One region of the Ensifer meliloti genome, then DNA from elsewhere that is predicted to be linked to it. Evidence: predicted binding sites of a transcription regulator. Region 1 holds the regulator's gene; each other region holds the start of a gene.
What was found. Region 1 encodes PhoB, which activates phosphate uptake and scavenging genes when phosphate is short. Its sites were predicted from a motif close to TGTCATNNANCTGTCAT; they were not measured.

Region 1 (10,390 bases):
CAAGACGCCGGTTGTCGAGTCCGGCGGCTCCTCTGCCGGCCTGAAGGAATTCTGCAAGGGCGTCGGTGAAGACACGATCGATATCGCCAACTCTTCCCGCAAGATCAAGGACAGCGAAGTCGAGGCCTGCAAGGCTGCCGGCGTGACCGAGATCCAGGAAGTGAAGATCGGCTACGACGGCATCGTCTTCGCCACCGACGCCGGCAATGCCGACCTCACCCTGAAGCCGGAGCACCTCTACAAGGCGCTCGCCGCCGAAATCGTCGTCGACGGCAAGCTCGTCGCCAATCCTTACAAGAAGTGGTCGGAAGTCGACGCTTCGCTGCCGGACGCCGAAATCGCCGCCTATATTCCGGGCGAGAAGCACGGCACGCGCGAAGTCTTCGAAGAGAAGATCCTTGCTGCCGGCTGCAAGGACTCCGGCGCTCAGGACGTCATCAAGGCTGCCGTCAGCGATGAAAAACAGCAGTTCAGCAAGTGCGTGGCCGTACGCAAGGACGGCATGGCCGTCGACATCGACGGCGACTACACCGAAACGCTGGCGCGCATCGCTTCGAACAAGAACGGCATCGGCGTCTTCGGCCTCTCTTTCTACGAAAACAACGCCGACAAGCTGAAGGTCGCGACCGTCAACGGCATCGTCCCCTCGACCGAGACGATCGCTTCCGGCGAGTATCCGGTTTCCCGCCCGCTGTTCTTCTACGTCAAGAAGGCTCACATCGGCGTAATTCCGGGTCTCAAGGAATATGTCGAATTCTTCGTTGACGATCAGATGATCGGCCCCGACAGCCCGCTCGCCGAATACGGCCTCGTCGCCGCTCCGGACGCCGAGCGTGAGGAAATCCGCACGTCCTTCGAGGCAGGCAACCTGCTCTGATCATGACAGGCTCCGGCGCTTCGCAGCGCCGGAGCCGCATTCTTTTCGAATTTGCCGGGGCTTACGACAAGCCTGTCGCGGAGACGTGCCGATGAGTACTTCGCTCCTTCTCCTGATCATCGCTTTGATCGGTTTCATTGCGTTTCTTGCCGGCCGCGCCCGCTCGTTCGCCCGGTCCGGAGGCAAGCTCGCCAGCCTGCATTCCCTGCCCGGATATCACGGCAGCTACGTCGCCATCTGGGCGATGCTGCCGGCTCTTCTTCTGCTTGCGGTATGGCTCATCGCCGCTCCGATCTATATCGATTACACCGTTCGTTCGTCTCTTCCGGAGCCGGTCCAGAACCAGGGGGCAGCCACCGTTCAACTCGCGCTCGGTCAGGTCAAGTCCGTGGCCGCGGGCTTCGAGCGCCTGAGTGCGGACGAACTCGCTGCTATCGAGAACCGTTCGACCAACATGCGGGAAGTCCTGGCCTCCAAGGGCGTGGCGCTTGCCGGCGAGGGCGAGCCCTACATGGTCCAGTCCGCCCAGCAGTTCAATGCGATGCGGCAATACAGCCGCTGGCTGATGAGTGCCGTCGTGCTGCTCGTTTCCGTTGCCGGCGGACTCTATGCGATCCGCAATATCGACGTCCGTTTCCGTGCCCGCAATCGGGTGGAGCGCGTCATGCTCGGCTCGCTCATCGTCGCCTCGTCCATAGCCATTCTCACGACGGTCGGCATCGTCGCCTCGATGCTCTCGGAGGCGGGCCGCTTCTTCACCATGGTGTCGCCCTTTGAGTTCTTCTTCGGCACGGTCTGGGACCCGCGCTTCGCTGCGGCCGGAAGCGGTGGCGCCTCCGGCCAGTTCGGCCTGCTGCCGCTGCTTGCCGGCACCCTGTATATCGCCTTCGTGGCGATGCTGTTCGCGGTGCCGATCGGGCTCTTCGCCGCCATCTACATGGCCGAGTATGCAAGCCCGCGGCTGCGTTCCACGGCCAAGCCTCTCCTGGAAGTGCTCGCCGGCATCCCGACGATCGTCTACGGCTTCTTCGCGCTGGTCACTGTGGGACCTTTCCTGCGCGACATCTCCGCGCAACTGAACGGTCTCGTCACCGGCAACTACCAGAACTTCATTCAGGCCCAGAGCGTCATCACCGCCGGCATCGTCATGGGCATCATGCTCATCCCGTTCGTTTCTTCATTGTCCGACGACATCATCACCCAGGTGCCGCGGGCGCTGCGTGACGGCTCGCTCGGCCTCGGTGCGACGCGCTCGGAAACGGTGAAGAAGGTGATCCTGCCGGCAGCACTTCCCGGCATTGTCGGCGCGCTGCTTTTGACGGCCTCGCGCGCGGTGGGCGAGACGATGATCGTCGTGCTCGCTGCCGGTGTCGCGGCGCGCATGCAATTGAACCCCCTAGAGCCGATGACCACGGTGACGGTCAAGATCGTGAATCAGCTGACGGGCGACCTCGAATTCACCTCGCCGCAGACACTGGTCGCCTTTGCGCTCGGCATCACGCTCTTCGTCATCACGCTCGGCCTCAACATCTACGCGCTCTACATTGTGCGCAAATATCGGGAACAGTACGAATGACCGAATTTGCCTCCCCGACGGTAAGGGTCTCCACCCGACCTGCCGCAAGCCGACGCGATATCGGCATCAAGCGCCGCTATGCGGCGGAGCGCCGCTTCCGTGCCTTCGGAATGAGCGCCATCGCCATCGGTCTGTTCTTCCTCGCGGTTCTCCTCTGGAGCGTCGTTTCGAAGGGCTATACCGCCTTCCAGCAGACGACGATCACGTTGCCGATCGAGTTTTCCGAGAAGGTGATCGATCCGAAGAACGAACGGGCGACCGATCCGAAGCAACTCTATACCGCCAACTATCCGCTGCTCGTGCGCGAGGCCCTGGTAAAGCAGCTCGGCCTCGATCCGTCGAAGCGGCCGCTGGTGAAGCAGGCGGCCGATATGGTCTCCGCCAGCGCCCGGACGCAGCTGCGTGACATCGTCGTCGCCGATCCGTCGGTCATCGGCAGGACGATCCCCGTCACGCTGCTTGCCGAGGCGAACATCGATTCCGCGTTCAAGGGGCAGATCGACCTGTCGGTCGACGAAACCAAACGCAAGGTGAAGGATGAGCAGGTCGCATGGATGAACCAACTTGCCGAGGCCGGCGTGCTCAAGAAGAGCTTCAACACCGGCATCTTCACCTTCGGCGCGTCGAGCCGGCCTGAAGCGGCGGGTGTCGGCGTCGCCCTTCTCGGCTCGCTCTACATGATGCTGATCGTGCTCGTTCTGTCGCTGCCGATCGGCGTCGCCGCCTCCATCTATCTCGAGGAGTTTGCGCCGAAAAACCGGCTGACGGACCTGATCGAGGTGAACATCAACAACCTGGCGGCCGTACCGTCCATCGTCTACGGCCTCCTCGGGCTTGCTGTCTTCGTCAACTTCGCTGGCATGCCGCGCTCGGCAGCACTCGTCGGTGCCTTCGTGCTGACGCTGATGACGCTTCCGACGATCATCATCGCTACCAGGGCGGCCCTGAAGGCAGTGCCTCCGTCGATCCGCTCCGCCGCACTCGGCCTCGGCGCATCGAAGATGCAGACCATCTTCCATCACGTGCTGCCGCTTGCCATGCCCGGCATCCTGACCGGCACGATCATCGGCCTCGCCCATGCGCTGGGCGAAACGGCGCCGCTGCTTCTGATCGGCATGGTCGCCTTCGTGGTCGACTTTCCGGGGTCGCCGCTGGAGCCCTCCACGGCGCTGCCGGTGCAGATCTACATGTGGGCGAACGAGGCAGAGCGTGCCTTCGTCGAGCGTACGTCCGGAGCGATCATCATCCTCCTGATCTTTCTCATCTTCATGAATCTCGGGGCAATTCTCTTGCGGCGTCGCTTTGAGCGTCGCTGGTAGTGGGGTAAGGACTATGAACATCATGTCGGAAGCTGCAGTCGAAAAGGCTCTTGACCAGAAAATGAATACGGTGCCTTACAAGATGATCGGCAATGATGTGTCGGTCTATTACGGCGAAAAGCGCGCGCTCTTCGACGTCAACCTCAACATCCGCGAGAACACGGTCACGGCGCTGATCGGTCCCTCAGGGTGCGGCAAATCGACGTTTCTGCGCACTTTGAACCGCATGAACGACACGATCGAGAACTGCCGCGTGACCGGCAAGATCACGCTCGACGAGGACGATATCTATGATCCGTCGATCGACGTGGTGGAGCTGCGCGCCCGGGTCGGCATGGTGTTCCAAAAACCCAATCCGTTCCCGAAGTCGATCTACGACAATGTCTCCTACGGGCCGCGCATCCATGGCCTGGCACGCACCAAGGCCGAACTCGACGAGGTCGTGGAAACGAGCCTGCAGAAGGCCGGGCTCTGGAACGAGGTGAAGGATCGGCTGCAGGAGCCGGGCACCGGACTTTCCGGCGGTCAGCAGCAGCGCCTCTGCATCGCCCGCGCCGTCGCGGTCAGCCCGGAAGTCATCCTGATGGACGAGCCCTGCTCGGCGCTCGATCCCATCGCGACCGCGAAAGTCGAGGAACTCATCCACGAACTGCGGGCGAATTTCACGATCGTGATCGTCACCCACTCGATGCAGCAGGCGGCGCGCGTGTCGCAGCGCACGGCCATGTTCCATCTCGGCAATCTCGTCGAGGAGAACGATACCGACAAAATGTTCACCAACCCGGACGATCAGCGCACCCAGGACTACATCATGGGCCGCTTCGGCTGATGGCGAGAGGGGCGGCGCTTTTCCGTCCCTCCCGGTTTAAGATCGACCGAGCCATTCAGAACAGCGGGTCTCCCGAGGAAACGAATATGTCTCACGCACACATCATGTCCGCCTTCGACGAAGAGTTGAAGTATCTCACGCGCCGCATCTCCGAGATGGGCGGTCTTGCCGAGCAGATGGTCGCGGACTCCGTCCGTGCGCTCGTCAATTCCGATCTTGCTCTCGCCCAGAAGGTTATCTCCGACGACACCATTCTGGACGACGCGGAACGGCAGATCGGCGAAAAGGCGATCGTCACCATTGCCAAACGCCAGCCCATGGCCTCGGATCTACGGGAGATCATGGGTTCGATCCGTATCGCCGCGGACCTGGAGCGCGTCGGCGATCTCGGCAAGAACACCGCCAAGCGCGTGATTGCCGTCGCCGGTTCGGGCATACCGCGCAAGCTTGCGCGCGGCCTCGAACACCTGGCCGAGCTCGCGCTCGTTCAGTTGAAGGAAGTCCTGGACGTCTACGCCTCCCGTTCGCCGGAAAAGGCGAACAGCATTCGCGAACGCGATGAAGAGATCGACGCGATCTACACTTCTCTGTTCCGGGAACTGCTGACCTACATGATGGAAGATCCGCGCAACATCACGCCCTGCACGCATCTTCTTTTCTGCGCCAAGAACATCGAGCGTATCGGCGATCACGCGACCAACATTGCCGAAACGATCTACTACATGGCGACAGGCGCCCAGCCGCAGGGCGAACGGCCGAAGGACGACATGACGTCGACATTGGGTTCCGTGACGGACTGAGATCGCCCGGCATCCGGGCCTATGCAGAATTTGTTCCGGCCGCTTTGGCGCGGCCTACCACCGTGCGCGGCGGCATGACGGCTGTCGTGCGTAGGAAGGAGTCCTACTGAATGTTGCCGAAGATTGCCGTAGTCGAAGATGAGGAAGCCCTAAGCGTTCTCCTGCGCTACAATCTCGAGGCAGAAGGCTTCGAGGTCGATACGATCCTTCGCGGCGACGAGGCGGAGATCCGCCTGCAGGAGCGCCTGCCCGACCTTCTCATCCTCGATTGGATGCTGCCCGGGGTTTCCGGCATCGAGCTCTGCCGCAGGCTGCGCCAGCGGCCGGAAACGGAGCGCCTGCCGATCATCATGCTGACGGCGCGCGGCGAGGAGAGCGAGCGCGTGCGGGGCCTTGCCACCGGGGCCGACGATTACGTCGTCAAGCCCTTCTCGACGCCGGAACTGATGGCGAGGGTCAAGGCTATGCTCAGGCGCGCCAAGCCCGAGGTTCTGTCGACGCTCCTGCGCTGCGGCGATATCGAGCTCGACCGGGAGACGCACCGCGTCCACCGCCGCAGCCGCGAAGTGCGCCTCGGCCCGACGGAGTTCCGGCTGCTGGAATTTCTCATGTCCTCACCGGGGCGCGTCTTCTCCCGTTCACAGCTCCTGGACGGTGTCTGGGGGCACGACATCTATGTCGACGAACGGACCGTGGACGTCCATGTCGGACGTCTGCGCAAGGCACTGAACTTCTCCAACATGCCCGACGTCATCCGGACGGTGCGCGGCGCGGGCTATTCGCTGGAGAGCTGAGACCGAAGGTGCCGGCTTACGGCATGGCAAAGAAAAAAGGGGCCTTTCCGGCCCCATTTTTCGTCGTGCATCCAGAGCGGAATGAGCAAGGCGCCTCAGCGCATGCGCCGGCGCTCGGCAGAGGGCTGGTAGGCCAGCCGGGCATGAAAGGTGCAATAGGGAGAGGCTTCCGGGGAGTCGTTGCCGCAGAAGTGGAACTCTTCCTTGAGCGGGTCGCCGATCGGCCACTTGCAAGTGCGTTCGGTAAGCTCCGTGAGCTCCAGCCGCCGCGACATCGGCAGGACGATATTCCTGTCGATCTGCAGCTCCTGGTCGATCGTCAGGTCGACTGCGAGCTCTTCCTTGAGCGCGGTCGCGCCGGCCGTGCGGGTCACGGTGCGGGTTACGGAACGCGCAGCGTAGTTCGGTGCGCGCGGGGCAGACGTCGCCCGTTTGGGGCGGGCTGCAGCGGCCGTGCTTCCGCCGGCCTTGGCGCGCCCGGGCAGGCTCAGCCGATGAACCTTGCCGATGACCGCGTTGCGGCTGACGCCGCCCAACTGCGCCGCGATCTGGCTGGCGCTCAGGCCCTCCGACCACAGCTTCTTCAGTTTCTCGACCCGCTCGTCAGTCCAGTTCATCTCTGCACTCCCCGTTCTCGGCGTTGGGATGGCGGAATCCGTCACCGCTCTCCGGGAAAAACCCGAAGATTCAACGCGATAATACTTTTGGTGACTAGGTCCGCCGCATGCGTCTAGTAATTGAATGTTAACCTACCGGCAGGGTGACTCCGTGGCAAGAGTCGCCGGAATCGCGCCGAATCGATTTCGCGGTTTTCCCCAACTTGCTGTCGGAGCGTTGCATTTTTGCAAGTCCCAGAGTGCGATTTTTTCGCGCTTCGGAATCGGTATCCGCAAAGCGCCTGCAAACCTTGGTTTTGTTGACATCGCGGTGCGAAATGGGAATAGTGCCTGTCGCCGCCGCAAGGCGGCATTTTTGATTTTTATCGGGCCGAACGGTCCGATGCCGCCGCCGGAATGAAGGAGAGCTCGACATGGCCGCAACCACGCCGCTTTACGACACCTATCTGCGCGCGCCGTTGCGTTTCGAGCGAGGTGAAGGCGTTTGGCTGATCGCCGAAGACGGCACGCGCTATCTCGATTTCGCTGCCGGTGTCGCCGTGAACTCGCTCGGCCATGCCCATCCTCATCTCGTCGAGGCGCTGAAGGCGCAGGCCGACAAGGTCTGGCATCTGTCCAATCTCTACGAGATTGCGGGGCAGGAAAGCCTTGCGCGGCGGCTGACCCATGTGACCTTCGCCGATCGGGTGTTCTTCACCAATTCGGGTGCGGAAGCGCTCGAATGTGCGATCAAGACGGCGCGGCGCTATCATTTCGCCAAGGGGCACGTCGAGAAGTTCCACGTCATCACCTTCGAAGGTGCTTTCCACGGCCGCACGCTCGCGACGATCGCCGCCGGCGGACAGCAGAAATACATCGAGGGCTTCGGGCCGAAGGCGCCGGGCTTCTATCAGGTCCCCTTCGGCGATATCGGCGCGGTCAAGAACGCGATCAATGAAGAAACCGCGGCGATCCTTGTCGAGCCGATCCAGGGCGAGGGCGGCATTCGGACGGCATCGAAGGAGTTCATGCAAGGGCTGCGCGAACTCTGCGACGAGTTCGGCCTGCTTCTGATCCTTGACGAGGTCCAGTCCGGTGTAGGCCGGACCGGCAAGCTCTTCGCCCATGAATGGGCGGGCATCAAACCCGATATCATGGCCGTCGCCAAAGGCATCGGCGGCGGCTTCCCGCTCGGCGCCTGCCTTGCGACGGAGGCGGCGGCCGCCGGCATGGTGGCGGGCACGCACGGCTCGACCTATGGCGGCAACCCGCTCGCAATGGCGGTCGGAAATGCCGTGCTCGACGTCGTTCTCGCCGAAGGCTTCCTCGATCAGGTGCGCGAGGTGGCTCTCGTCTTCCGTCAGGGGCTCGCCTCGTTGAAGGATCGTTTTCCGGACGTGATCGAGGAAATCCGCGGCGACGGGCTGATGCTCGGCATCAAGGCGAAGGTGCCCTCCGCGGACCTTTTGAAGGCGATCCGCGCCGAGAAACTGCTCGTCGTCCCGGCCGGCGAAAACGTTCTGCGCCTGTTGCCGCCGCTGATCACCACCCCGGCCGAGGCGCGCGAAGGACTGGCACGGCTCGAACGCGCCGCGGAGGCGGTGAGCGGCAAGAGCGGCAACGCCGCGGCCTGAGCGCCCGAAGGTTTCGGATCGAACCGGCCCGGGCGGGGTCGACAAACGGATTCTACGACAGGAAACAAGGCAGTATGACCAGACACTTCCTCGATCTCTCGGCCATGACGGCCACCGACCTCAGGACCATCATCGACGATGCCCGCGTCCGCAAGTCGGCGACCAAGGCAGGGACTGCCGAGAAGCCGCTTGCCGGCAAGATGCTCGCGATGATCTTCGAGAAGCCGTCCACCCGCACGCGTGTTTCTTTCGATGTCGGCATGCGCCAGCTCGGCGGCGAGACGCTGTTTCTGTCGGGTACCGAAATGCAGCTCGGCCGGGCGGAGACGATCGGCGATACGGCGAAGGTCCTGTCGCGCTACGTCGACGCGATCATGATCCGCACGACCGACCACCGCCGGCTTCTGGAGATGGCGGAGCATGCGACCGTGCCCGTCATCAACGGGCTCACCGACGATACGCACCCGTGCCAGATCATGGCCGATATCATGACCTTCGAGGAGCACCGGGGACCGGTCAAGGGCAAGACGATCGCCTGGACCGGCGACGGCAACAACGTGCTTCACTCGCTGATCGAAGGCTCGGCGCGCTTCGGCTACCGCATGAACATGGCCGTGCCGCTCGGCTCCGAACCGCATGACAAGTTCCTGAACTGGGCGCGCAACAACGGGGCCGAGGTCCTGCTCAGCCACGAGGCGGAGCAGGCGGTTGCCGGTGCCCATTGCGTCGTCACCGACACCTGGATCTCGATGAACCAGGAACATCGCGCCCGCGGTCACAACGTCTTCCAGCCCTACCAGGTCAACGGCGCGCTGATGAAGCATGCAGCGCCGGACGCGCTGTTCATGCATTGCCTGCCGGCGCACCGCGGCGAGGAAGTGACCGATGAGGTCATCGACGGCCCGCAGTCGGTGGTATTCGACGAAGCCGAGAACCGGCTGCACGCGCAGAAATCGATCCTCGCCTGGTGCATGGGCGCGGTCTGACGGCTGGAGGCGGGCGCGAGGCGTTCTCTTGAAATCTGCACGGTGCAACACGATCTAGGGCGGTGAGCGGGGGCTCCGATCATCAAATCGGCCAGTCGCCCCACGCCGGCTATCACGTGCTTGGCGCCCAAGGGGTGCTTCGACGCAGAGCAAATGCCGGCGGAGAAATTCGTCCATGACGGGATCAAATGGAATGGCGGACGGTTGTACCGGTGCGCGCCGGTGCACTCGATGCAAGCCGTATCGGACATGAAGAGGAAGCGAGCGGTTTCCGTCCGCATCCCGCATGCAGTTTTTGGAATGGGTCATGGCCACGTCCCGGATTGAATCGATCCGCGTGATCATGGTCGAGGCAAGGAGCAAGCGATGACAGAAACAGCGCCGGGACTTGGCGAGTTCGATTTTGCCGGTGACGATCAGGTTGTGCCCTTTCAGGTCGAGGGACTCGACGTGCGCGGCCGCGCCGTCCAGCTTGGCCCGATGCTCGATGCCATTCTTGAACGGCACAATTACCCGCTCCCTGTCGCGCGGCTCGTCGCGGAAACAGTGGTGCTGACGGTCCTGCTCGGCACGTCCCTGAAATTCGAAGGCAAGCTGATCGTGCAGACACAGGGCGATGGGCCGGTCGATCTCGTGGTCGCGGATTTCTCGACGCCGGACCGCGTCCGCGCCTATGCCCGCTATGATAAGGAGGCGCTCGCCGACGCCGAAAAGAGCGGGCGCGTCCAGCCTCATGAATTGTTGGGCAACGGCGTCCTCGCCTTCACGATCGACCAGGGTGCGCACACGCAGCGCTATCAGGGCATCGTCGCGCTTGACGGGGCGACGCTCGAGGAGATCGCCGGCGCCTATTTCCGCCAGTCAGAGCAGATACCGACCAGGGTGCGCCTCGCCGTTGCCGAGCTTCTCGACAAGGACGAGAACGGCAAGCCGCGGCACCGCTGGCGCGCCGGCGGCATGGTCGCGCAGTTCCTCCCCG
Region 2 (10,390 bases), 770 kb from region 1:
GAGCACCGTCTGAACGCTGTAATCGAGCGCATGAACGGTGAACCTGGATATCCGCGAATCCATTTGTTCGTAACCGTCACCGCCGCCAAAGGCGTGATTGCCGCCTGACGATCATCCCGCTGCTCAGCTTCTCCCGGTTTTGATGTTTCGGCAAGAGAAGCGGGAGGTGCCTGCCCTGCCAGGCAGCGGGGTTTTCGTTAACCGGTATCCATGCACCTCCGCCGCATTGAGGACGCGCTCGATGCGCCCCCGGACGCGAGATGCCGTCTCGGCCTTTTTGGATCATATGGACCCGGAATGGAGAGTACGCCGTCGGTCGAGATCTGATCCACGCGCTTGTTCCAGATGGACTTACAGTAAGTCTCGAGGTCGAGCGCCATTGTGCTCGATGTTTGGTGTTCCGAAAGCCTCCTTCGATCTGTTGAGGGAGATCCGTGGCGAACGGGCCGAAGAGGGGTACAGGATCTGCAGCCGGCTCTGCGTTTACGCTATGGACTGAATATCCGTCAGGAATACCGGGCGTCTTCAGTGCCTGGACCGCTTATCGGTAAGTTGATTGATCGGCATCCTGTTCTCCCGTGGCGCACTTCAGGCCTACTTCGTGTTGGAACAACAGGTTATTCGGTGAGTGTCCTTGAAACGGGAAAGTGAGCTAAGTAGTTGACATGCAGAACTTTGGAAAACTATGAGAGGAATCTGAATCGGACACCTCTCCGCCATAAATTCTCTGGTTACAAGTGCTTTGCGTTCCCAAGAGAGCGGCCTGGACGTCCGATTGTCTTTCACTCACTTAGTTACACTCCGGCACGCCCGAGCTTACGAGGCGGGATGAGCTTGCACACCGGTTTTACTTCCATCGTCGGCTTCGACTCGGCCTGGACTGACAACCCGAAAGCTCCCGGAGCGATCTGCGTCATTCGTCTGGATGGCGACGGCGCGCATTTGTATCTCGCGCCCCGGCTCGCCTCGTTTGCGGAGGCTCTGGATGTCATCCAGAGCGAGCGCAAGGACGCCCAGAAGTGCCTTGTGGCACTGGATCAGCCAACGATCGTCCCGAACCTCACCGGCTCGCGTCCAGTCGACAGGGTAGCCGGATCGCTGATCTCCTGGATTGGCGGCGGCGTTCAGCCTGCAAGCCGGTCGAAGAAGGGTATGTTCGATGACGGCGCACCGATCTGGCGGTTCAAGCAGGCCCTGGGAGCGACGGAAGAGCCGGAACTCGCACGAGCAGCATCCAGCGGCCTCTTCCTGATCGAGGTTTTTCCGGCTCTGGCACTGGTTGCTATCGAGGGAACCTTCTGTTCGAGGCTTGCAGCCCCGAAGTACAATCCTGCCAACCGGAAGCGCTTCAAGATCAGCGACTGGCAGGCAGTCGCAGAAGCGGTCAGGCGGTTCGGCATGCTGAACTCGCTGCGGCACCTCGACGAATGGTGCTTGATAGCGGCAAGCTCCGAGGCGCCGAGGAAGGCTGACCAGGACAAGGTCGACGCATTGATCTGCAGCCTGATCGGGCTGCATTGGCTTGCCGCTCCGCGTGACCAATCGGTGATGATCGGTGACCTGGAGAGTGGCTATATGATAGCGCCGGCGACGCGCGGCGTGCATGAGAGGTTGCGCGCAGCGGCGCGACAGCGGGATGTGGCGATTGCGTGAGAAGCGGCCATAGACACAGGCCCGCCACTTCCATTGCCGGAAAATCGATCCTCAAGGCAGGGAGGCGGATCTCAACTCGGTCCTATAAGGTTTAGCCTATGAGGACACAGGTCGAAGCATCCTTATGCATCCCCTCCCGCATCACTCCCCCGCATTCCTCCTGAGCCACGCCTCCAACCCCGCGATCACCGACAGCCTCAAACTGACGTTGCGCGTCAGCGCCCGGGCAAGCGGGCGGCCGTCGGGCGGGAAGCCCATTTCGGCCATGACGTCGGCAGGTTTCAGCCCGCGCCGGGTCATTATCGTTCTGATCCCCGCAATTGTTGAGGGAAGCAGGTAGCGGCCGCTGGCGATCGGGGTTTCGGCGGGCTGCGGGCCGGCACCGGGCGGGGCAGTGGCGGGCAGCGTGCCTTTGGATTTGAGCCAGGCGAGGAAGCTTTCGCGTTCGGCATCGCTTGCCTTCGCCCAGGAGTTCTTGAGCTTCTCCAGCCGGCTGCGCTCCGGCTTCAGACCGGCGAGGACCAGCGCCTGGCGCAGCGACGGGATCTTGCCGGTGGCAAGCGCGGCGTGGATTTCCGGAAATTCGGCCTTGAGGCGGTGCAGGTCGGGGGCGTCGTCGCCTTTGGTTTTCTTCGCCATCTTGGCTCCGCTTGTGACTCTCCCGGGCGGTCTAGAGCATTTCAACGTTTCATAGAAACACTGAAATGCTCAAACGGATCCAACGCAGTTTCGGACGGAAAACCGTTACACACTTTCCTGGAAGCGCTCCAGCGCGCCGGGGGCGAGCGAAATATCCGGTGTCCGCTGCCCTTCGTTTGAAAGCCGGTCTCGCTCCAGTTCTGCACAAGTCAGCCTTTCTAACGTCGCCCGACAGCCGTAATGAATGCGGCGAAGGAAGGACGATTCGATGTCTGACGATTTTGAGCGCTACAGCGACCCGCAGGATGCGACCGTGGCCCTGTACCTCATGAACAATGACGGCGGCGAGCTTACCGACGTGCTGGTCGCTGCGCTCGAAGACGCGTTCCGGATTCTCAAAGAGGAATGGTCGAGCCGGTCGATGCATTGAGGTATTGCCGGTAAAGCCTGTCCCTCGAACGGCCATCCCGCGCGAGGGAACGCGAAGCCGTTCACCCGTTCTTCAGCAGATCCTCCATTGCGGCCGCAGCGCCAAGCAGCATCGCGTCCGCGCCGTGCCGGCCCATCAGCATCAGCCCCGCCGGCCGGCTCGTGCCTGCCATCGGCAGGCTTATCGCGGTCAGGTCGAACTGGTTGGCGACCTGGGTGTTGCGCAGCAGCAGGTCCTCCACGCGGCGGTATTCGGCCCTGTCCTCCTCGACCGAGGCGATGCTGACGGCGGGGATGGGTGTGGTCGGCAGCAGCGTGAGATCGAAGGGTGCCAGCCGCTCGTCCATGGCGCGCATGAGCTCTTGCCGCGTCCGCAGCAGGTCCTCGATCGCGGCGTCGGGGACCGTGAGCCGGCGGCGCAATGTGGATCTTACGCGGATGTCGACCGGCGCATTGTCGTCCAGGAGCCAGTCCGCGTGCACACGGCTTGCCTCGAGGCCAGCAAGCGAACCGATCGCGGTTGCCTCGGCGAAGCGGGCGAGGAGATCGTCGATCCCGCGTGCGGCGAGTTTCGCACCCGCGCGGGAGAACGCTTGCAGGCTTCTTTCGAAAGCCGCCGCAATTTCCGGCGCAAGACCTTCGAGCAGTACGCCTTCGGGGATGCCGAGCTTCAGGCCGGCGAGCGGCATGGGCTCGAGCGGTCTCGGCGTCTCGCCGGCCATGACCGCGTCGGCGGCCGCGCAATCGGCGACCGTGCGCGCAAGCGGGCCGATCGAATCGAGGCTGGGGGACAGGGGAAAGGCGCCTTCCAGAGATATGCGGCGGGCGGTGGGCTTGAAGCCGACGAGGCCCTGCAGGGCGGCCGGAATGCGCACCGAGCCGCCGCTGTCGGAGCCGATGGCGATCTCGCTCGTGCCCTCCGCCGCCGAGACGGCGGCGCCCGAGGAGGAACCGCCGGGAATGAGGCTCGGGTCGATAGCGTTGCCGGGCACCGGGTAATGCGGATTGAGGCCGACGGCGGTGAAGGCGAATTCCGTCATGTGAGACTTGCCGATGATGACGGCGCCGGCCGCGCGAAGGCGCCGGACGATCGCCGCGTCCGCTGTTGCCGGAGGCGCCGCGCGGCGGATGATGGAGCCCGCAAGCGTCGGCTCGCCCGCGATGTCGAAGAGGTCCTTGATGGAGACGATCCGCCCGTCCAGGGGCCCGAGGCTCTTGCCCTCGCGCCGCCTCCCGTCGGCAGCGTCCGCTTCCGCGCGGGCTCCATCCGGATAGAGCTTTACAAAAGCGCGTTCATCGTTCCGCCGCCCGTCGAGGCGGGCGAGAACGGTTTCGAGGCGGTCGCGGGAGGGCGTATCTGACGGGGGCAAGGAAGGACCTCGTGAATTGCGGTCCAAGTCCGAAGGAAGTCCCTGGAAGCGCTCCAATATTTAAAGGATCGCACGATTGATGTACAATAGGGGGCGATAGGGACAAGCAATCGGGAAGACGCCGATGCGAATTCTACGATCCTCCGCAATCCTCGACTCCTCCGCGATCCATGAGGTCAGATACGATGTGCCGCGCCGGACGTTGAGCGTCTGGTTCCTCGGCAACCGCAGGCCCTATCATTACCTCGACGTTCCGGAAGAGGTTTACGAGGAACTGCTGCATGCGGATTCCGCCGGCAACTATTTCAATCGGCACATACGCCATCACTACGGTTTCCTGCATTAGGGATTGCCCCTTATCCGCCTGCAGGCAGCCCCTTCACAGAACTGTCGCCAAACCGTCCGAATAGTTTCATCCGCCTGTAAAGCCGCTGACATCTGGCTCCCCAATGGTCCGCTCGCGAGAACCGACGATTCGCGAAACGGAACCGGAGGCAGGGATTGGCCGCTCTTCGAAACACCCTCACCAGGCGTTCTTTCCTCTTCTCCGCCGGCGCCGCCGGTCTTGTCGCTTCTTCCGGTCTCGCCACGCCGTTCTACGCGCGCGGCTACGGACGGCCGGAATTTGCCCATGGGGTACAGTCCGGCGACGTCGATACGGGCTCGGGGATGATCTGGACGCGGGTCGATCGGCCGGCGCGCGTTTCCGTCGAGTATTCGACCACGGAAAGCTTTTCGAATGCCGTCAGGCTTGCCGATATCGATGCGACGCCGCTGACCGACTGCGCCGTCAAGTGCCGGCTCGACAGTCTGCTGCCGGACCAGGACATCTTCTATCGCTTCATCGCGACCGATCTCTACGACGCCAATCGCGTCTCCGAACCGGTCGTCGGGCGCTTCCGGACGGCTCCCTTGCGCCGCCGCTCCGTGCGCTTCGTCTGGTCCGGCGACACGGCGGGGCAGGGCTGGGGCATCGACGAGGTCGGCATGAAGACCTATTCGACCATGCGGCTGCACGAGCCGGATTTCTTCATCCATTCCGGCGACACGATCTATGCCGACAATCCTATCCCCGACGAGATCAAGCTGCGCGACGGCGGCATGTGGAAGAACCGGATCGTCACGCCCGAGAAGCGAGACGTCGCGCGGACGCTCGAGGAATATCGCGGCCAGTGGAAATACAACCTGCTCGACGAGCATGTGCGGAGGCTCCATGCCGAATGTCCCACCTTCTATCAGTGGGACGACCACGAGGTCCTGAACAACTGGTCGGCCTCCACCGATCTCAGCGACGACCCGCGCTATCCGGAGAAGGATGTCGCCGTCTATGCCGCCCGCGCGGCCCGCGCGTTTCACGAGATGACGGCGATCCGCACGCTGCCGACGGAGCCCGGCCGCATCTTCCGCAAGATCGCCTATGGTCCGCTGCTCGACGTCTTCTTCGTGGATCTGCGCTCCTATCGCGGCCCCAACCAGGAAGAGGGGGGTGGCGGCCTCTTCGGCTGGCGGCAGGCGGACTGGCTGAAGCGCGAGCTTGCGGCGTCCAGAGCCACCTGGAAGGTGATCGCCTGCGACATGCCGGTCGGCCTCATCGTTTGGGACGACTATTCGGCAAGGCGCGGATCGGATGCCATCGCCGACGGCGACCATGGCGCGCCGAAGGGGCGCGAGAGCGAATTTGCGGATCTCCTGCGCTTCGTCCGCGACAATGCGATCGAGAACCTCGTCTGGCTGACGGCGGACGTGCATTACACGGCGGCGCATCACTACGATCCCTCGCGGGCCGCCTTCAAGGACTTCTCGCCGTTCTGGGAGTTCGTCTCCGGGCCGCTTCATTCCGGCACCTACGGGCCGAAGGAGCTCGACATGACCTTCGGCCCCGAGGTTCGCTTCATCAAGGCGTCGGGCGGAGGAATCGACAGCAACCTGCCACCGTCGGCGGGCCTGCAATTCTTCGGCATCGTCGATATCAGCGGCCAGACGCGGCAGATGACGGTGCGGCTGATGGACCGGCAGGATCAGGAACTCTGGCGGGTAACCCTCGATCCGGCGGTTTCCGCTTGAGCCGGCGGCGCCTCACGCAGGTCAGCCCTGCGCGCCGGCCCCCTTTCGCTTCCGGGAAAAAACCTGTATGAGCGCGGCAACTGAAAAGCGGTACCTGCCTCGTCGCGCGTGCCCACGAACTTTCCGAGACAAAAAATGAGCATTCGTAACATCGCGATCATCGCGCACGTCGACCATGGGAAAACCACGCTCGTCGACGAACTTCTGAAGCAGTCGGGCTCCTTCCGCGAAAACCAGCGCGTCGCCGAGCGCATGATGGATTCCAACGAACTGGAAAAGGAACGCGGCATCACCATCCTCGCCAAGGCGACTTCGGTCGAGTGGAAGGGTACCCGCATCAATATCGTCGACACCCCCGGCCACGCCGATTTCGGCGGTGAAGTCGAGCGCATTCTGTCGATGGTGGACGGCGCCATCGTGCTGGTCGACGCCGCCGAAGGCCCGATGCCGCAGACAAAATTCGTCGTCGGCAAGGCGCTCAAGGTCGGTCTTCGGCCGATCGTGGCGATCAACAAGATCGACCGTCCCGATGCCCGTCACGAGGAAGTCATCAACGAGGTATTCGATCTCTTCGCGGCGCTGGATGCGACCGATGAGCAGCTCGACTTCCCGATTCTCTACGGTTCCGGCCGTAACGGCTGGATGAACGTCGCGCCGGAAGGTCCGCAGGATCAGGGCCTGGCACCGCTCCTCGATCTCGTTCTCGATCACGTTCCGGAGCCGAGCGTCGGCGAAGGCCCGTTCCGGATGATCGGCACCATTCTCGAAGCCAATCCCTTCCTCGGCCGCATCATCACCGGGCGCATTCATTCCGGTTCGATCAAGCCGAACCAGGCGGTCAAGGTCCTCGGGCAGGACGGCAAGGTGCTCGAGTCCGGGCGCATCTCCAAGATTCTTGCATTCCGCGGCATCGAGCGTCAGCCGATCGAGGAAGCCCATGCGGGCGACATCTTGGCGATCGCCGGCCTCTCCAAGGGCACGGTCGCCGACACGTTCTGTGATCCGGCCATCAACGAGCCGCTGAAGGCGCAGCCGATCGATCCGCCGACCGTCACCATGTCCTTCCTCGTCAACGATTCTCCGCTCGCCGGCACCGAAGGCGACAAGGTCACTTCGCGCGTTATCCGCGACCGTCTGTTCAAGGAAGCCGAGGGCAACGTCGCATTGAAGATCGAGGAATCCTCCGAGAAGGATTCGTTCTACGTGTCCGGCCGCGGCGAACTGCAGCTTGCGGTTCTGATCGAAACGATGCGCCGCGAAGGCTTCGAGCTCGCCGTCTCGCGTCCGCGCGTGGTCATGCACAAGGATGAGAACGGACAGCTCCTGGAGCCGATCGAAGAGGTCGTCATCGACGTCGACGAGGAGCATTCGGGCGTCGTCGTCCAGAAAATGTCCGAACGCAAGGCCGAAATGGCCGAGCTTCGTCCCTCCGGCGGCAACCGCGTCCGGCTGGTGTTCTTCGCGCCGACCCGCGGTCTCATCGGCTATCAGTCGGAGCTTCTGACCGATACGCGCGGCACGGCGATCATGAACCGCCTGTTCCACGACTACCAGCCCTATAAGGGTGAGATCGGCGGCCGCGTGAACGGTGTTCTGCTCTCGAACGACGCCGGCGAATCCGTGGCCTATGCGATGTTCAACCTCGAAGATCGCGGCCCGATGATCATCGACGCCGGCGAAAAGGTCTATGCGGGCATGATCATCGGCATCCACACGCGCGACAACGATCTGGAAGTCAACGTCCTCAAGGGCAAGAAGCTCACCAACATGCGCGCGTCCGGCAAGGACGAGGCGGTAAAGCTGACGCCGCCGATCCGCATGACGCTCGACCGGGCGCTGTCATGGATCCAGGACGACGAACTGGTCGAGGTCACGCCGAAGTCGATCCGGCTTCGCAAGATGTATCTCGATCCGAACGAGCGCAAGCGCTTCGAGAAGTCGCGGACGGCCGGCGCTGCTTAAGGGGCTAAAAGCGAGCCCCTCATCCCGCTGCCGCGACCTTCTCCCCGCATGCGGGGAGAAGGGGTATACCGCGCCGCCTCCGTCCGCTCTCCCCGCGAGCGGGCCAGTCCTCGGGTTAAAGCCGAGGAGAGGGGCAAGTCCAACCTTCTGATTTCGTCGATCTACAAACCCCCGGAGCGATCCGGGGTTTTTGCTGTGTGTGCCTTTCGCGGGCGGCTTGCGGATAAAGTTAAAAAGGCGTTAACCTTGGGGCAGGTGCCGTTAAAGTTGCCTGTGGGTTAACGCCGCGCGACAGCCCGGCGGGATTCCTGTCCGCCGCGTCGTGTGATTAGAGTCGCAAGTCATGAAGACTGTTTCGATCGAGGTTCGGCCTGGGGAGCCGCATGAGGCGGCGGCAATCGCCGACGTGCATCGCGTTTCCTGGTTGCAGGCCTATGGCGGCATCATTCCGCACCGCCCCCTTGTCCGAATGGTCAATCGCCGCGACGAGACCTGGTGGCGCAAGGCCACGCGCGGACCGGCGACCCTTCTCGTCGTCGACGTCGCCGGCACGATAGCCGGCTATGCGACCCTGGGCCTGAGCCGGGCGCGGGCGCTGCCGCAGGAAGGCGAAATCTACGAGATATATCTGAGGCCCGAATATCAGGGCATCGGCCTCGGGCGTGTCCTCTTCGGCGAAGCAAAGAGCCTTCTGAAATCGCTCGGCTGCGAGGGGCTCGTCGTCTGGTGCTTGGAAGACAGTGCGAATGCCTATAATTTCTTCCATTCGGCGGGCGGTCGCGACATTGCCGAAGGCATGGAGGATTTCGGCGAGAAGCACCTGAAGAAGGTCGGCTTCGTCTGGAGTTGAGGAGTGCCGCAAGACGCCGTCATCGGTCCGGGCGTCTCGCAGAGCCTCATTTAGGCAGGAAGTGCATGGGTTCGCCCGCCTTCTCGCCGCGGTTTCCGTGATAGGATGCCTGGTCCGTGCCGCAGCGGAAGCTTGCGGCTCTTTCGTCGGCTATCCTGCGCGCCAGCGTGTTCGCATCGGCATTGGCGAGCGCGTCGACATAGCCGATGACGCAGCCGTCGCCGTCCTCCTTCTGCGCGACCTTCGAGATCACCAGAACCTGTCCCTCGAACGCCTTGGTGCTCCTGTCCGTCTGGGGATCCGGGTTCTCGATGATCCAGCGCAGGATGGCGGCGACCGGCTTCCCGTTGGCGTCGAGGCGCCATTCGACGGTCGTTTCGGCATGGTTGAAGGGACCGAAACTCTCGAAGCCGTTCTCCAGATAGCTTTGCCTGGCATGGCCGAAGAAGAAGCTCTGGCGCATATCGCTCTCGATGAAATGGACGGGATAGTCGCCTATGCCGGGACAAAGCATCTGCGACGAGGCGCCTTCCCACTCGCGCAGGAGCCGGCACTTGTCGCGGCTGGCGTCTGTGTAGGCGCTGTCATTGGCAAGTGCAGGCGCCGAGATCAGGGCGGCGGAAAGAAAATAGCGAAGTTTCGGGCGCATTGTCTCTCCTGCGAAGATAAATATCAGCCCTGCCCCTTTTTGGCCGCGCGGCGTGCCTACAGCAAATCCGCCCGCCCGGAACCAAAGTCATGTTGCATCGCGGCATGTTTCCCTTTATCCGACGGGACGACTTTTCAAACGACCCCTGGAGGTGCTCATGCGGATCGACGCGATTTCCATCGGAAAGAATCCACCGGAAGATGTCAATGTAATCGTGGAAGTCCCGGTCGGCGGGCATCCGATCAAGTACGAAATGGACAAGGAGGCCGGCACGCTGGTGGTCGATCGCTTCCTCTACACGCCGATGACCTATCCGGGCAATTACGGCTTCGTGCCGCACACGCTTTCCGACGACGGCGATCCGATCGACGTGCTGATCTGCAATACCCGTCCGCTGGTTCCGGGCTGCGTCATCAATGTCCGCCCGATCGGCGTGATGATGATGGAAGACAATTCCGGTCAGGACGAAAAGATCATCGCGGTCCCCTCCGCCCATCTGACCAAGCGCTACGACAAGGTGCACGATTACACCGACCTGCCGGAAATCACCCTCAAGCAGATCGAGCACTTCTTCGAGCACTACAAGGATCTGGAGCCCGGCAAGTGGGTGAAGATCTTCGGCTGGAAGGATGCCAGCATGGCCAAGCAGCTGATCCGGGAAGCGGTCGAGCGCGCCAAGACGAAGAAATAATCGTTTCGCTGTTTTACTGAGACATGAAAACGTCCGGCTCGGCCTCGATCCGGAGGTTTTTTGCGCTTTAGTCTAGATCACGA
Region 3 (10,390 bases), 1.5 Mb from region 1:
CGGCGTGACGGCCGCAGGGCGCGACGCGGGTCGATCCGCGTCAGACAACAGGTGATGGAAATGGCACAGACTTGGACTCCGAACAGCTGGCGGCAAAAACCCATTCAGCAGGTGCCGGACTATCCGGACCTCGCAGTGCTCGATAGCGTGGAAGCGCGTCTTGCCAAGTATCCGCCACTTGTCTTCGCCGGAGAGGCGCGCCGTCTCAAGAGCGCGCTTGCCAACGTTGCCGAGGGGCGCGGCTTCCTGTTGCAAGGGGGCGACTGCGCCGAGAGCTTCGCCGAGCATGGCGCCGATACGATCCGAGATTTCTTCCGCGCCTTCCTGCAGATGGCCGTCGTCCTGACCTTCGGTGCGCAGCAGCCGGTCGTCAAGGTGGGCCGCATTGCCGGCCAGTTCGCCAAGCCGCGCTCGTCGGGCGTCGAGAAGCAGGGCGATGTGACGCTGCCGAGCTACCGCGGCGACATCATCAACGGCATAGAGTTCACGGAGGAGGCACGCGTGCCCAATCCGGAACGTCAGGTCATGGCCTATCGCCAGTCCGCGGCCACGCTCAACCTGCTGCGCGCCTTTGCCATGGGCGGTTACGCCAATCTCGAGAACGTCCATCAGTGGATGCTCGGTTTCGTCAAGGACAGCCCTCAGGCAGAGCGCTACCGCAAGCTCGCCGACCGCATATCCGAGACGATGGATTTCATGAAGGCGATCGGCATCACCGCTGAAAACCATCCGAGCCTGCGTGAAACGGATTTCTTCACCAGCCACGAAGCTCTGCTGCTCGGTTACGAGCAGGCGCTCACGCGCGTCGATTCGACCTCGGGCGACTGGTACGCGACGTCCGGCCACATGATCTGGATCGGCGACCGTACGCGCCAGCCCGATCACGCGCATATCGAATATTGCCGCGGCATCAAGAATCCGCTTGGCCTGAAGTGCGGCCCGTCGCTGACGGCGGACGGCCTTCTCGAACTGATCGACATCCTCAATCCCGCCAACGAGGCGGGACGTCTCACGCTGATCTGCCGCTTCGGGCACGACAAGGTCGCCGAGCATCTGCCGCGCCTCATCCGAGCCGTCGAACGGGAGGGCAAGAAGGTGGTGTGGTCCTGCGATCCGATGCATGGCAACACGATCACGCTCAACAATTACAAGACCCGGCCGTTCGAGCGGATTCTGTCCGAAGTCGAAAGCTTCTTCCAGATTCATCGCGCCGAAGGTTCGCACCCGGGCGGCATCCATATCGAGATGACCGGCAACGACGTCACGGAGTGCACCGGCGGCGCGCGTGCGCTTTCAGGCGACGACCTTGCCGATCGCTACCACACCCATTGCGATCCGCGCCTCAATGCCGACCAGGCGCTTGAGCTGGCCTTCCTGCTCGCCGAGCGGATGAAGGGCGGTCGCGACGAGAAGAAGATGGTCGTCAACGGCTGATCCAATCGATAAAGCCATCAGTTCAATATTTCTGAACCTGCGGCGCATTCTCTGAATTTGACTTTGGCCGGGCCAGCTTGAAAGCTTGTCCGGCCTTTATGTGTTGAAGTGCATAGGTTCGAAGGGGGGCAGACGATGGAGATAAATGAGGGCGGTTGCCTTTGCGGCGCTGTTCGTTTCAAGACGCGCGGAAAGCTTCGCGAACTGATCTTCTGCCATTGCTCTCAATGCCGAAAGCAAACCGGGCTCTACTACGCGGCCACCAATGTGCTCGACCGTGAAATGGAAGTGGAAGGCGTCGAGAACGTGACCTGGTACCGTTCCAGCGATGAGGCGCGACGTGGATTCTGCCGGCATTGCGGATCGGCCCTGTTCTGGAAGGCGGATGGACTGGACTACACGTCCATTCTCGCCGGTACATTCGACGGGTCGGTGGCGCTCGAGCCCGGCTATCACATCTTTTGCGCGGACAAGGGGCACTATTACGATATCAGCGACGACCTGCCGCGCTTTGCAGGATCGCGGCCGTAGCGGGCAGAGAATGCTCGGCAGTCAAGCAGCCCAATCGGAGGCTTGATCATAGGCACTGGCCAACGCCTCGATCTTGACCGCCTGCCAGGAGACATATTCCTCGATCAGCCGTGCGCTCAGCCAGAACCGTCCGCGTCGTCCATCCTCGGATTTTCCAAGGAACCCGGCTGCGTCGGCTCTGGCGAATATCCGGCGGACATGGGTATTCGATATCAGGTAGTGCTCGGCCAGTTTCGCCAGGCTGACCTCGACCCATACCTTGCCGTCCATTGGCGCGAATTCGGAGACGCGCGTCATGAGATCGTCGAGGATCACACCGCCCGATTCGGACCAGACAAAGATGGCGACACCCTTCGGCGGCGTCGTCCATCTGCTGTCGGAGAGGAGGCGCCGTGCCGCGAGCGGCTGGGCGCGCTCGAAAATCGATTTGTCCGCTTCGACGCGTTCGATCCTGGTGCCGCCGTCAAGGAGATCGATCGTGCTCATCTGACTTTTGAACCAGAGTCGCATCGCGGTTTCGCTGACCTCGGTCGGCTCGAGGGGACGCGCTCTCTTGGTACGTCCGCCGGATGCCGGCTGAAGCATCTTGTAAGCGACCAGTTCCGCGAGGAAAGCGGCGGCCGTGTTGCGGCTGGCGCCCCCGGTATCGCGCATGAATTTGAGCAACCGTGCGGCGGTGATGCCCGATTCCGGGTTGTTGACGTCCCGTTCGAGATGGAGCGAATAGGCCGCTTGCGTCAGCATCCACTTCTGGTGTGACGCCACCAGGCGCGCCACGCGCGGAAAGAGGTCATTGAGGGCGATCAGCGTTCGCGCGCCTGCCTGCAATATCTGCGGGAAATTAGGATTTCGCACCAAGTCGCCAACCGTCAAGCCGGTTGGCACCTGCTGCTCAGAGCTGCCCTTCTCCGCGACCCGCTGCATCTGCTGCGCGTGCCCCCACTCCTGCGCTGGGGGCACTGCATGGTCCCTTCGCCCCACATTTACCATTCACGCGTTATGCTCAATGCGCAAGGCCTGCGTTTTGTTTCACACGAAATTGAAATCTGCACGTGTGCGAGCGCTTTACTGAACAAGAACGGGCCGTTGGCATTTGACGCCGGTGACGCGCACGTCGGCCTCGCCGACGCGCACGCCGACCAGGAGCAGGAGATTGTAGAGCAATTGATCGACGGGTGCGGTCACGGCGCCGAGTGTTTGCGCCAGAGCCTGCTGCAACAAAGTCGGGCTTCCGATCGAGAGGAGACCGCCCACATTGATCTGCGCGTCGAGATTGCCGAGCAGGGTCTTGGTCGTCGATGAGAGGATATCCCTGGTCGAGACGCTCTTGATCGTCCGCGAGGAAACCTCGGCAGGGCTGAATGCCAGGCGAGAGGGTTGCAGGTTCTTGGACTCGACATGGGCGATGCCGTCGATCTTGATGAGACCGTCGAGGAGCCGCGCCCGCGTCACCCGGGCATCGGACGAAAAGCTCGACAGGACGGTGGGATCGACATCGCCGAGGGCGATCTCCGCCACGCCCGGGACCGCATCTATGATCACCGCCGCATTCTCCGGCGTTCCGCCGTAGCAGCGGATATCCGAGAGCTTTGCTTCCGCATGGGCGAGTTCGACATAGATCGGCAGCCGTATGCGGGTCCCGGCGAGAGCCGCGAGACCGTCGATGACGACTTCGACAGCGAGGCGCGTTTGTGCCGTTCTTACGGCCGCGCCGGGTGAACCCAGGCGATGGCTCGGCGTTTCCACGGGCGGTTCGCCGATCGCGAGCCTGACCTTTACCGAGGCGATGCCCGGCAAGCCTGCAACGGCGTCGCGTGCGATCTGATGCTCGCCGTTGGCGATCACCGCAGCGGCGGAGACGATCTGCAATGCACTGACTTTCATCGCCCAGTCCGAGCCCGCATCGACGCCGAGGCTCTTCTTCGGGTCGATGTTGAGGATCTGCGCCAGAGTGAGTGTCTGCTTGTTTCCGACTGTCGCGAGTTCGACGGCCTTGAGCGCTGAAGTCACCGTTCCGGAGAGGCCCTGCACAAGCCGAAGCGACCCGAGCAATTGCGGCATCGTCAGCTCCGCCGTCAGCACGTCTTCGTAGGAAGCGGCCGTGAGACTGAGGCGGGTGGCGATGATCTTGAGGAATGGCTGGATATCGATGTCGGCGTCGATCAATGCCTCGTAATCCATGACCTTCAGCGCAATATTGGTGCCGAGCATCTGGCCGAGGATCGCGTTCAAGAGACCGCCGTTGAGGCTGGCAAGGCGGGAGCCGACGGAGAAGGCAGCGATCTTTGAACTCGCCGCGGTACCGATGACGCTCAAATCCGGCGGCTCGCTGAACAGCGCCGCGAGATAGATGTCGCCCTTCTTCTCGAGCGTAACCTGGACGGCGTCGGCGGGCAGGGCCCCCCTGATGAACCTTTGGCCGGCATCGATCGCCGGGTCGGGGACGTAGCGCCCGCGCACGATCGTCGCCACCCCCTTGGCGGCGGTTTCGACGTCGTTCGGCAGCAGCTTGCCGTCAACCGTCATCAGCCCCGAGGGAGTCGAGACGGCGAAGCCGAGATCGTTGCTCCGGAAGTGGGCGAGGACGGCCTCTTCGGCGGAGCTTACATCGGCGGCCGCCGCAATGGAGGCGAGGTCCGCGACAGACTGCAGCTCGCGCCGCTGAAGGGTAAGATAGCCGTAATCGATGCCGAGCCCCATCGACGCGACCACCAGCGGCATGACGAGCGCCGCCGAGACCCCAATATTGCCGGTGCGGGACTTCAGGCATCGGCGGAAGGCGGTTGTCGCTCCATGCATCTCAGATACCTCCCACGCGTATCGTCGCGTAACGCTCGATCTGCTCGCCCGGCAGGGCAAAGGTGAAAAGCTTCCAGATCGGAAGATCGCTTGCGTCGTAGGAAATGGTGACGGTGAACTGGTTGGTATTGTTGGCGTCATCGCGGACGGTGACGTTCATGCGGGAGGAGTCGATGAAGGTCTGGTTCATCGTCGTGCGCCGGATGTAATCGGTGGCAAGGCGCTCCCGTTCTTCCTGCGAAAGGCCCGCAATCGCAGTCCGCGCCGCATCCGCGGCGACCTGCTGGATGGAATGTGCGGCGCTCAGATAGATCCCGTAGGCTATCAGCGTCAGCACGCACATGAAGAAAAGCGGCGCAATGATCGCGAATTCAATGGCGGCAGCACCCTTCCGACTGGCGAGCAGGCGGTTGAAAACGGACATGCAGCATCTCCGAGTATTCTGTATTTGTTTCCAATTGTCCCTGCAGCTTCAGGGTGCGCCACAATCGTTAATTTTCTTATACTTTTTCAACCCATTGTTTTTGCTTGTGGAATATCGCTTTTTAGGAAATCTTTATCCGCGTTTTAATTGATTCACAGGGCGTCTTGCCACATTTCATGTGGTTGAAAGCAGTCGCCGCAAGGACTTGGCCTGGCTGGATTCCTGTGACGAGCACAGGAATGAGGGAGGCAGGGAAGCAAGGCCTGTGAGAAGTATTCCGAAGGACCGTACCCTCTCTACCTCATCCCTGTGCTCGTCACAGGGATCCAGCAGCGCCGCGTCTGCGGCGCGGGAGAGTCTTTTCAGCCCAAGGACTTGGTCTGGCTGGATTCCTGTGACAAGCACAGGAATGAGGGAGGCGGGGATGCACGGCCTGTGAGAAGTATTCCGAAGGACCGCACCCTCTCTACCTCATCCCTGTGCTCGTCACAGGGATCCAGCGGCGCCGCGTCTGCGGCGCGGAAGAGTCTTTCCGCCCAATGACTTGGTCTGGCTGGATCCCTGTGACGAGCACAGGAATGAAGGAGGCGGAGATGCACGGCCTATGAGAAGTATTCCGAAGGACCGTACCCTCTCTACCTCATCCCTGTGCTCGTCACAGGGATCCAGCAGCGCCGCGTCTGCGGCGCGGAAGAGTCTTTCCGCCCATTGACTTGGTCCGGCTGGATTCCTGTGACAGGCACAGGAATGAGGGGGCGGCGGAGATGCACGGCCAATGAGAAGTATTCCGACGGACCGCACCCGCTCCACCGTCATCCGGTGCTCGTCACAGGTATCCAGCGCGGAGCGCTTGTGCTTCACCCTCCGACCGAGTCCGTTCACAAACCGGCGCTGTAAAGCTCGGCATGGGACTTGAAGAAGCGCTCGGTGCTGTAGCGCTTGCCGAACATCATGTCGTGCTGCAGGAAGCGGTAGTCACGCAGCGATGCGGGGACCTTCGGCTGGCGCAGCCAGTCGGCGACGTCCTTGCCGTTCTTGCGGATCAGCATGTAACGGTCGAGGACGCGGTAGTGGTCGTAGACCTTGCCCAGGAACCCCGTGTAGTAGGGATGCTCGTAGCCGGCCTGTTTCAGGATCTGGTAGGAAAGGAAGGCCGGGCTGATCGTGCCGATGTTCTTCTTCGGACCCGTCTTATTCGACCAGACGACGAGCGGCGTTTCATGTTCGGCCTTCATCTGATCCTTCGGTCCCTTGCGCTCCGCCGTAATGCCCTTCATGTAACCGGTGCTGGAATAGACCGTGTTCAGCGGCGGCAGGTGGTCGCCGAAGAGAACGATGATCGTCTCCCGGTCGCGTTCTTTCGCCCAGTCCATCAGCATCTTGAGGCTGTCGTCGGCCTCCTTCACGCCTTGCGCATAGGTGGCGAGCACCTGGCGATCGGCTTCGGGAAGGTCGCCCTCGACCTTGATCGTATTCTTCGCATAGCGGTTGGCCTCATACGGACCATGGCCCTGCAGGGTCACCGCGAAAAAGAAGAAGGGGTCCTCCACTTCGTCCGCCTGGCGGATGATTTCCTTCGTCAGGGACTCGTCCGACGCGAAGATGCCGCGCTTCTGCATGGCCGGCATGTTCTCTTCCGACCGGAACATGTCGAAACCGAAGGCCTTGTAGACGGCTGTGCGGTTCCAGAACCACCCCTGGAAAGGGTGAATGGCGCGCGAAACATAACCCTCGCCGCGGAAGAACGTGGCGAGCGAGGGAATCGGATTGCGGATATATTGCTGGTAGGGGATGCTGCCATAGGGCAGGAACGCGTTGGAAAAACCGGTCAGCGCTTCGAATTCGACATTGGCGGTCATGCCGCCGAACTCCGGAGAAAAGACGTTGCCGCCCTGCAGTTCACGGATGGTCGGCATGGGATCGGGCGTCAGCTTCACCTTGGGAAGGCGGGTCGGATCCCAAAAGGATTCGCTCATCAGCACGATCACGTCCGGTTTGCCGCGATGGGTCGTGCCGGCGGGAAGCGGCTTTACCGGAATCCGGTCGATCGCGTCCGCCATATAGCCGGCCGGCGCGTTTACATTGGCCATCGGGAGGTTGATGGCAAAGGCAAGCGCGAAGCCGTTATGGCGGTAGTTCTCGGTCTGATCCCACATGATCGGGATGACCCGAAGCCGGTCACGGATCCACGAGAACTGGTTGTAGTCCATGATGTTCCAGAATGCGACCAACAGCGGCAGGGCGAATGCGATCCGCATCAGCCGCTCCCGACGTGTCAACTTGGGAAAGTTCTGCCAGGCGAACCGCAACAGGAGAGCGCCAACGACGATGGCCGCGATCAACCCGGCGACGACGCCGACCGCGGTCCACGGCCTGTCCTTCACGAGTACCGGCATCAGTTCCATGATCTGCCGGCCGAAAAGAAAATCGGTCGGATAGAGCGGATCGGACAGGAAGACCTGCTTCTGCTGACTGATGAATGCCGGCACGACGGCGAGCGGCGCGATGAGCAGCGCGGCCTTGTGTTCGCGACCGAACAGGGCATCGACGCCAAGCATGGCGAGGAAGAACACGGCGACCGTGGTCCAGGCCGGGCGCATGGGATCGGCGAAATAGGCGACGGTGTCGGGCCAGGACCAGCGCACGATCACTTCGACGGTGAAGACGAGCGCTATCGCAATGAGAAGCGTGAAGAGCGCACTGCGGGCGCCCGACAGGGTTCTCGTGTATCTTGCGGAAGAGCTTTCCCCGTCGGCGTAGACTTGAGAGCTGCTCACGGCGGAATCGATACGGGCCAACGGGCGTCTCCAGTTTCACAAATATTTCACTCCACCGTCATACGACTGTCATCTTGAACAGGGGATGAATGGCGGAAACGGCGCCGCCGCCGCCTGGTTCCTGTGGCCGCGCAAGAATTTCTGCACTGCTCGTAACGGTCCGAAAACACGGAGCTTTTCGGATTTTTTCCGCCGGATCTCGATTGAGTGTGGGTTTTTTCCCCCCGGATGCGGTAAGAACAACGCGAACGAAACATGCATTCGCTGACGAGAGACGACGGGCCCGCTCATGACTGCACAGAAAGCCGCTCCCTCAACGCTACGGATCGCCGTGGCACAGCTCAATCCGACGGTCGGAGACATTGCCGGCAACGTTGCAAAGGCACGCGAGGCACGGACGGCGGCGGCGCGCGAAGGCGCCGATCTGCTGCTTCTGACCGAACTCTTCATCTCCGGCTATCCGCCGGAGGACCTCGTCTTGAAGCCCGCTTTCCTGAAGGCCTGCGAACAGGCGGTGGAGAAGCTTGCGGCGGAGACGGCAGATGGCGGGCCGGGCGTCGTCATCGGCTTTCCGCGGCAGGCCGCCGGCCTCCGGCACAATTCCGTTGCGGTTCTCGACGGTGGCAGGGTCATCGCCATCCGCGACAAGGTCGACCTGCCGAACTACGGCGAATTTGACGAAAAGCGCGTCTTCGATGCGGGTGAGATGCCGGGCCCGGTGAATTTTCGCGGCGTGCGGATCGGCATACCGGTATGCGAGGACATATGGGGCGATCTCGGCGTCTGCGAGACCCTCGCGGAGAGTGGCGCCGAAATCCTCCTGTCGCCGAACGGCTCGCCCTACTATCGCGGCAAGGTCGACGTGCGCCATCAGGTGGTGCTGCGGCAGGTGATCGAGACCGGCCTCCCGATGATCTACGCCAACCAGCTCGGCGGTCAGGACGAGCTGGTTTTCGACGGCGCGAGTTTCGCCTTCAACGCGGACAAGTCGCTGGCATTCCAGATGAGCCAGTTCGACGAGGCGGTCGCCGTCTCCGAATGGAAAAGGGGCGCGGGCGGCTGGATCTCGGCCAACGGGCTCAAGTCGCGCATACCGGAAGGCGAAGAGGCGGATTACCGCGCCTGCATGCTGGGCTTTCGTGATTACGTCAACAAGAACGGTTTCAGGAACGTCGTTCTTGGCCTGTCCGGCGGCATCGATTCGGCGATCTGCACGGCGCTTGCGGTGGATGCGTTGGGCGAGGAGCGGGTTCGCACGGTCATGCTGCCCTACCGCTACACCTCGCGCGAATCGTTGCGGGATGCCGAGGCATGCGCCAAGGCGCTCGGCTGCCGCTACGACATCGTAGCGATCGAAGAACCGGTCGAGGGCTTCCTCAGCGCGCTCGCCGACACGTTCGAGGGAACCGAAGCGGGCATTACCGAGGAAAACCTGCAGAGCCGCACGCGCGGGACGATCCTGATGGCGATCTCCAACAAGTTCGGCTCCATGGTGGTGACGACGGGCAACAAATCCGAAATGTCGGTCGGTTACGCCACGCTTTACGGCGACATGAACGGCGGTTTCAATCCGATCAAGGATCTCTACAAGATGCAGGTTTACGCGCTGGCACGCTGGCGAAACGGCACCGTTCCGCCGGGAGCGCTAGGCCCGTCAGGCGAAGTCATTCCGCAGAACATCATCGACAAGGCGCCGTCGGCCGAACTCCGCCCCGACCAGACGGATCAGGATTCGCTGCCGCCCTATCCCGTGCTCGACGACATTCTCGAATGCCTGGTCGAGAAGGAGATGAGCACGGAGGAGATCGTCGCCCGCGGACATGAGGAGGCAACCGTTCACCGGATCGAGCACTTGCTCTACATCGCTGAATACAAGCGCCGCCAGTCGGCGCCGGGCGTGAAGATCACCAGGAAGAATTTCGGCCGCGACCGGCGTTATCCCATCACCAACCGCTTCCGCGACAGGGGGTAATCATGCGCAGTTCGGTGGAGATCTTCGACATTGCGACCGGCGAGACGCGCGTCGTCTGGCAGACGGAGCGGTTGGTCGAGGCACCGAACTGGTCACCCGACGGAAAATTCCTCATCATCAACGGCGACGGCAGGCTTTACCGGCTTGGCTTCGACGGTTCCGATCCCACGGAGATCGACACCGGCTTTGCGCGGCACTGCAACAACGATCACGGAATCTTGCCCGACGGCAGCACGCTCGTGATCAGCGACAAGACGGAATTCGGCAGTTCGGCAATCTATCTCCTGCCGGCAGAGGGCGGCACGCCGCGGCTCGTCACACGCAACCTGCCGTCCTACTGGCACGGCTGGTCGCCCGACGGGCGCATGCTGGCCTATTGCGGGATCCGCGATCAGGTCTTCGACATCTACACGATACCGGTCGATGGCGGGGAGGAACGCCGCCTGACGCAGG

Region 2: a site for PhoB is predicted at 4,469-4,485, ahead of PZL22_RS17045 (alkaline phosphatase D family protein). Genes of this name have one in related genera too.
Region 3: a site for PhoB is predicted at 8,022-8,038, ahead of PZL22_RS10495 (LTA synthase family protein). Genes of this name have one in related genera too.

Annotation. Positions count from the first base shown of each region.
Region 1 covers NZ_CP120365.1:2,843,892-2,854,281, forward strand. The annotation lists gene PZL22_RS20545 (substrate-binding domain-containing protein) at 1-877, shown strand, start outside; gene pstC (phosphate ABC transporter permease subunit PstC) at 969-2,453, shown strand; gene pstA (phosphate ABC transporter permease PstA) at 2,450-3,772, shown strand; gene pstB (phosphate ABC transporter ATP-binding protein PstB) at 3,786-4,601, shown strand; gene phoU (phosphate signaling complex protein PhoU) at 4,688-5,401, shown strand; gene phoB (phosphate regulon transcriptional regulator PhoB) at 5,512-6,195, shown strand; gene PZL22_RS20575 (GcrA family cell cycle regulator) at 6,291-6,812, opposite strand; gene PZL22_RS20580 (hypothetical protein) at 6,964-7,212, shown strand; gene PZL22_RS20585 (aspartate aminotransferase family protein) at 7,226-8,425, shown strand; gene argF (ornithine carbamoyltransferase) at 8,500-9,411, shown strand; gene PZL22_RS20595 (Hsp33 family molecular chaperone) at 9,778-10,390, shown strand, end outside.
Region 2 covers NZ_CP120365.1:2,078,411-2,088,800, reverse strand. The annotation lists gene PZL22_RS17075 (HIRAN domain-containing protein) at 1-108, shown strand, start outside; gene PZL22_RS17070 (DUF429 domain-containing protein) at 829-1,653, shown strand; gene PZL22_RS17065 (hypothetical protein) at 1,795-2,292, opposite strand; gene PZL22_RS17060 (hypothetical protein) at 2,561-2,722, shown strand; gene PZL22_RS17055 (amidase) at 2,784-4,091, opposite strand; gene PZL22_RS17050 (KTSC domain-containing protein) at 4,216-4,437, shown strand; gene PZL22_RS17045 (alkaline phosphatase D family protein) at 4,593-6,155, shown strand; gene typA (translational GTPase TypA) at 6,291-8,117, shown strand; gene PZL22_RS17035 (GNAT family N-acetyltransferase) at 8,461-8,967, shown strand; gene PZL22_RS17030 (hypothetical protein) at 9,014-9,616, opposite strand; gene ppa (inorganic diphosphatase) at 9,774-10,307, shown strand.
Region 3 covers NZ_CP120365.1:714,484-724,873, reverse strand. The annotation lists gene PZL22_RS10520 (class II 3-deoxy-7-phosphoheptulonate synthase) at 61-1,434, shown strand; gene PZL22_RS10515 (GFA family protein) at 1,570-1,965, shown strand; gene PZL22_RS10510 (hypothetical protein) at 1,987-2,925, opposite strand; gene PZL22_RS10505 (TadG family pilus assembly protein) at 3,031-4,764, opposite strand; gene PZL22_RS10500 (TadE/TadG family type IV pilus assembly protein) at 4,766-5,188, opposite strand; gene PZL22_RS10495 (LTA synthase family protein) at 6,067-7,986, opposite strand; gene PZL22_RS10490 (NAD+ synthase) at 8,255-9,937, shown strand; gene PZL22_RS10485 (TolB family protein) at 9,940-10,390, shown strand, end outside.